2 linked regions of the Chitinophaga caseinilytica genome follow. The protein of the gene in region 1 interacts with the protein of each later gene in a pairwise test. Links are inferred from orthologs where the notes say so. Each region holds a gene or a part of one and is shown on either strand. Other genes may lie near its edges.

Evidence for each region.
Region 2: the proteins of sucC (region 1) and sucD interact in binary tests that used the Escherichia coli proteins (3 or more experiments, as listed by UniProt). The link is inferred for Chitinophaga caseinilytica from one-to-one orthologs.

The regions. Positions count from the first base shown.
Region 1 is NZ_CP150096.1:2,520,679-2,523,788, reverse strand. The notes cover bases 91-2,875. They hold sucC (ADP-forming succinate--CoA ligase subunit beta), read left to right. Parts: upstream 91-769; coding sequence 770-1,981; downstream 1,982-2,875. Other genes in these bases: WJU22_RS10560 (DUF4407 domain-containing protein), read left to right, coding at 2,418-2,875; WJU22_RS10570 (purine-nucleoside phosphorylase), read right to left, coding at 91-653. Outside these bases: more of WJU22_RS10570, read right to left, coding at 1-90; more of WJU22_RS10560, read left to right, coding at 2,876-3,110. UniProt on the Escherichia coli protein: Succinyl-CoA synthetase functions in the citric acid cycle (TCA), coupling the hydrolysis of succinyl-CoA to the synthesis of either ATP or GTP and thus represents the only step of substrate-level phosphorylation in the TCA.
Region 2 is NZ_CP150096.1:1,798,940-1,802,003, forward strand. The notes cover bases 305-3,043. They hold sucD (succinate--CoA ligase subunit alpha), read left to right. Parts: upstream 305-1,102; coding sequence 1,103-1,984; downstream 1,985-3,043. Other genes in these bases: WJU22_RS07720 (ABC transporter ATP-binding protein), read left to right, coding at 305-719; WJU22_RS07725 (hypothetical protein), read left to right, coding at 674-1,006; WJU22_RS07735 (FAD-dependent oxidoreductase), read left to right, coding at 2,069-3,043. In the rest of the region: WJU22_RS07715 (MlaE family ABC transporter permease), read left to right, coding at 1-170; more of WJU22_RS07720, read left to right, coding at 195-304; more of WJU22_RS07735, read left to right, coding at 3,044-3,064. UniProt on the Escherichia coli protein: Succinyl-CoA synthetase functions in the citric acid cycle (TCA), coupling the hydrolysis of succinyl-CoA to the synthesis of either ATP or GTP and thus represents the only step of substrate-level phosphorylation in the TCA.

The sequences.
Region 1 (3,110 bases):
GCTACGATGACTTCCGGAACGGTGCTCATGCCCACGGCGTCTCCGCCGATGATGTGCATGAATTTATATTCGGCCCGTGTTTCGAACGTGGGGCCCTGCACGCCAACGTATACGCCTTCATGCAAATGAATCCCTTTTCCCGCGGCGATTTCCTTCGCTTTGGCGATGAGCGCTTTGCTGTAGGGCTCGCTCATGTCGGGGAACCGGGGGCCGAGGGCGGCGTTGTTGGGGCCGCGGAGCGGATGTTCGGGCTGGAGGTTGATGTGATCGGTGATGATCATGAGATCGCCGACCCGGAATTTGGCGTTCATGCCGCCGGCCGCGTTGGAGATGAGGAGGGTCTCGATGCCGAGGGCCTTCATCACCCGAACGGGGAAAGTGACCTGCTGCATGGAAAGGCCTTCATAATAATGGTACCTCCCCGCCATGGCCACCACAGGCTTGCCGGCGAGCTTCCCCAGGATGAGCCGGCCCGAATGCCCCTCCACCGTTGCCGGCGGGAAATGGGGGATCTGGTCGTAAGGGATCTCCACCCGGTCGGTGATCTCCCCCGCCAGGTTCCCCAGGCCGCTGCCCAGTATGATGCCCACCGCAGGACGCCCGGGAGCGAACTGCTGAATATAGGCCTTCGATTCGTTGATCTGTTCCAGCATTTGCGGATTTTGTGCCCGGCAAAGTTAATTGTTCGTGGCATATCATCCATCCCATCCAAAGAAATCCCCGGATTAAAACATAAAATGCCTAAATTAGCGGCCAAATTTGTATTCCGATGAATTTACACGAGTACCAGGCTAAAGAACTGCTGAAAAAATACAACGTACCGGTACAGGAAGGTATCCCGGTTGACACGCCCGAAGCTGCCGCCGAGGCTTACAAGCAACTGAAGGTGCAGTTTGGAAACGAGTTCGCCGTAGTAAAGGCGCAAATACACGCGGGCGGGCGCGGTAAAGGCAAGATCCGTGGCACCGAACAACGCGGCGTAGCCGTTGGTAAAAACGCGGAAGATGTAAAAACCATCGCCGGAAACATCCTCGGTGGCACCCTCGTAACCATCCAGACCGGCGAAGCCGGCAAGGTTGTCAATAAAGTACTGGTAGCCCAGGACGTTTACTATCCCGGCGCCAATCCCATCAAAGAATTCTACCTCTCCATCCTCCTCGACCGTGCAACCGGTCAGAACGTGATCATGTACTCCACCGAAGGAGGCATGGACATCGAGGAAGTGGCCCATAACACGCCCGACAAAATTTTCAAGGAGTGGGTATACCCCGGCGGCAAACTCGAAGCCTTCCAGGCCCGCAAGATCGCCTTCAACTTCGGCCTCTCCGGCGAAGCGTTCAAAAACATGGTGAAATTCGTGACCAACCTCTATAACGGATACGTTGGGCTCGACGCCGCCATGCTCGAGATCAACCCGCTGTTCAAAACGAGCGACGAGAAAATCATCGCCGTAGACTGCAAACTGAACCTCGACGACAACGCCCTCATCCGCCACCCGGAACTCGTTGCCCTGCGCGACATTACCGAAGAAGACCCCACCGAAGTGGAAGCCGGCAAACACAACCTCAACTTCGTGAAACTCGACGGTAACGTAGGTTGCATGGTGAACGGCGCAGGCCTTGCCATGGCTACCATGGACATGATCAAGCTGTCTGGTGGCGAGCCCGCCAACTTCCTGGACGTAGGCGGCACCGCCAACGCGCAAACCGTTGAAGCCGGTTTCCGCATCATCCTGAAAGACCCGAAAGTAAAAGCGATCCTCATCAACATCTTCGGTGGTATCGTTCGTTGCGACCGTGTTGCCCAGGGTGTGATCGACGCTTACAAATCCATCGGCACCATCGAAGTGCCCATCATCGTGCGTCTCCAGGGCACCAACGCTGCCGAAGCGAAAGCCCTCATCGAGGAAAGCGGCCTGAAAGTTCAATCCGCCATTCTGCTCAGCGAAGCAGCTGCACTCGTAAACAAAGCCGTTAGCTAAGCTATCGCCTTCATATTTTTCCGGAAAGGACGGTCTTATTGGCCGTCCTTTTTCGTTATAGGCCGGCATCCGCCCGCTGGCCCGGCCGCCGTTGTGTCACTCCCTTCAACAGCCGTGCGCCGCCCGGCGATGCTTCTTATCCACCCATCCCCTCCAACAAAGTCCACCTTCAAAATCCGCCTTGCCATCAAAACCGGCAAACGCCCCCGCGATCCCTCCAAACAATCCGCCCTTCCCCATCGACCACCTGCCTTCAAACCCGGCGATGCATCTTTTCCACCGATCCCTCCAAACAATCCGCCCCTCCCACCATCGACCGCCTGGCATCGATCCCCGCCGCCCGCGGTAAATTTGCGGTGCGGGCAAAAAAATTGCCTATTTTTGACTTCCATCCTTCTTATCAAAAACATGACGGCTTACCTGAAAACGAAACAGCATGTTACGTATCCGTCATTTCTTCCTCATCTGCTCGGGCGCACACCTGCCCCTGCTCCGCCGCGCACCTGCCGAAACCAATAAGTACGCCGGCATAGGGGCTACTATTTTCTTTACCGGACTGTTTGCCGCCATCGCCGCAGGGTATGCGCTGTGGACCGTTTTCCGCAACCCCTGGGCCGCCGTCGGGTTCGCTTTGCTGTGGGGGCTCATGATCTTTAACCTCGACCGCTACATCGTGTCGAGCCTCAAGAAGCGCGACCGCTTCGGCAAAGAGCTATGGATGGCCGTTCCGCGCCTCCTCCTCGCCGTGATGATCGCCGTGGTGATCTCCAAACCCCTGGAACTGAAAATCTTCGAACGGGAAATCCTCGCCGAGCTCACCCTCATGGAACAGGAACAGCGCCAGGCGGAAGACTCCCTCGTCCGCGGTGCCTTCACTTCCCGCAAAGCCGAACTCGCCACCCGGATGAATGCCCTCCAGTCCCAAATCTCCGTGCAAACCACGCGGGTAGACACGCTCCAGCTGCGCGCCCAGCAGGAAGCCGACGGCACCGGCGGATCCCGCGTCAAGAACCTCGGCCCCATCTATAAAGCCAAGAAAGCCGATGCCGACAGCGCCACCGCGGCCCTGCAATCCCTCCAGGCACAACGTGCATCCCTCACAGGGGAAATCCAGGCGGAAGACGATTCC
Region 2 (3,064 bases), 720 kb from region 1 along the record:
TGAGCAAATCCTATACTTACGCCTTCATCATTTCCAGCATTCCGGCCTATTACGGATACCATGTGCAGGGTGGCGCCCTCGAGATCGGGAAAGCCAGCACCACCGCGGTGGTGATCAGCTGCGTGATGATCCTTTTCGCCGACTATGCCCTCGCAGCCATGCTGCTGTAACCCTCTAACCGAGAAGAACGATCTATGATAGAACTGAAAAATATCCGCAAAAGCTTTGGAGAAAAGGAGATACTGAAGGATGTGTCCGCCACGATGGAGGCCGGGAAAACCAACCTCATCATCGGCGCCAGCGGCAGCGGCAAAACAGTGCTCATGAAATGCATGGTGGGCCTGATCCCGGTCGATAGCGGCCAGGTGCTCTATAACGGGGAAGACTTCACCGCCATGGACGATAACGCCAAAAAGCCCATCCGCCAGGCCATCGGCATGCTATTCCAGGGCTCCGCGCTCTTCGATTCCATGACCGTGGAGCAGAACGTCATGTTCCCACTCGATATGTTCTCCAGCATGAGCTATAAGGAAAAACGCAAGCGGATGCAGGAATGCCTGGACAGGGTAGAGCTCAAAGACGCGAACAAAAAATTCCCGGCCGAAATCAGCGGCGGGATGAAAAAAGGGTCGGCATCGCCCGGGCGATCGTCCTCAACCCGAAATATCTGTTCGTGGACGAGCCCAATTCCGGCCTCGATCCGCAAACTTCCCTCGTGATCGACAAACTCATCAAGGATATTACGATCGATTATGATATTACAACCGTGGTGAACACCCACGACATGAATACCGTGATGGAAAGCGGGGACCATATTGTTTACATGCACCAGGGGAAGAAGCAGTGGGAAGGCAGCAATGAAGACATTATTTTCAGCGAAGACAAGCTGCTGAACGATTTTATCTTCGCGTCCGAATTCTTCCAGGACATCAAGGAAATGCGGAAAACGGAAGCTTTCCGCGACAAAAAATGGCGGCATAAAGGGGGAGAAGCGGGTAACAAATAGTTAATATTCCTCAACTAAAGCGGCTTTCCTTTTCTTTTTAGCCGCAATCCGTTATTTTTGCCCCACCTTATCTAAAAAATAATTAAATCAGACGCGATGAGTGTTTTAGTTAATAAGAACAGCAAAGTGATCGTGCAGGGATTTACCGGGACCGAAGGTACCTTCCATGCCACACAAATGATCGAGTACGGCACCAACGTGGTAGGTGGCGTAACGCCGGGTAAAGGCGGCAGCTCCCACCTGGAGCGCCCTGTGTTCAATACCGTGGCAGACGCGGTGAACGCTACGGGAGCGGATGTTTCCATCATCTTCGTACCGCCGGCATTCGCTGCTGATGCGATCATGGAAGCGGCTGACGCGGGTATCGCGCTGGTGGTATGCATCACCGAAGGTATTCCCGTGCAGGACATGGTGAAAGCCAAAAACTACCTCAAAGCACACAATACCCGCCTGATCGGCCCCAACTGCCCGGGCGTTATCTCCGCTGAAGAAGCCAAAGTAGGCATCATGCCCGGTTTCATCTTCAAAAAAGGCAAAGTTGGCATCGTGTCCAAATCCGGTACGCTGACTTACGAAGCGGCAGACCAGGTTGTTAAAGCCGGTCTGGGCGTTTCCACCGCTATCGGTATCGGCGGCGACCCGATCATCGGCACCACCACCCGCGAAGCGGTGGAACTGCTGATGAACGACCCCCAAACCGAAGCCATCATCATGATCGGCGAAATCGGCGGTTCCATGGAAGCGGAAGCTGCAGAATGGATCAAAGCCAATCCGCACAAACCCGTTGTAGGCTTCATCGCCGGCCAAACCGCGCCTCCGGGCCGCCGTATGGGCCACGCGGGTGCCATCATCGGTGGTGCAGACGATACCGCTGCTGCTAAAATGAAGATCATGCGCGCCTGCGGCGTTCATGTGGTAGACAGCCCCGCAGACATCGGCAAACGCATGGCAGAAGTGCTCAAAGGCGTTCCTGCTTAATCTCCCGGTAATTCTTACCTTACATATATCCCCGTTGCGGCACCGTGACGGGGATTTTTTTGCCCTTACCTTTGCAGCGGATTTATGGAAACAGTTGATTACATACTCGTAGGCCAGGGCGTAGCCGGCACCCTGCTGGGCTGGGAAATGCGGCAGGCAGGGCTGAAGATCGCGCAGTTCGACGACGGGCGGGGCGATGCCGCGTCGCGCCTGGCGGCGGGGATCATCAATCCTGTTTCCGGCCGGAAGTTCGAAGTGGCGTGGCAGTACGACGTCGTGTACCCCCGGGCGAAAGCCACCTACAGGGCCATGGAGGCGGCTTTGGGCATATCGGTGTTTACGGAGCGCGATATCTGGAACGTGTGGACCTCCGCCCAGATGCGCGACGCCTTCGCCCAGCATCCCACGCCCTACAGCATCGTTTCCCCGGCCCCGCGGTACGCCGGCCTCCTGGAAGCACCCTTCGGCGCGGGGATCGTCTCGGGTGCGAACGTAGACCTGGGAACGCTGCTGCCCGCCTGGGCCGCCCATGCCGGGGTGCGCCGCGAAACACTCGATATCCCTTTGCTTCAGTTGACGGATAAAGGCGTGGAATACAAGGGGTTGCAAGCCAAAGCGGTGATCTTCTGCGAGGGCGTGGCCTCACCGCAAAACCCCTGGTTCGGCAAGCTCAAATTCCTTCCCAACAAAGGCGAAGCCCTCATCGTCCGCCTCCCGTTCGATACTACGGATATCATTAAGAAAGGCGTCACCCTCGTGCCCCTCGGCCATCAAACCTTCTGGGCCGGCGCCACCTTCTCCTGGGATTACCCGGACACTTCGCCCACCCCGGAAGCCCGCGCCCACATCGAATCCCAGCTCCGGCAACTGCTGAAAACAGACTTCGAGGTCATCGATCATAAAGCCGCCGTTCGCCCCTCGGGGCCAGACCGTAGGCCCATGGCGGGCTTACACCCGAAGTTCCCACAAGTGGGGATTTTCAACGGCATGGGCTCCAAAGGCTGTTCCCTCGCGCCCTGGGCCGCCGCCAAATTCGTGGGGAACCTGGTGAAAGGGGAAGAAATGCCGCCGGAAATAGAC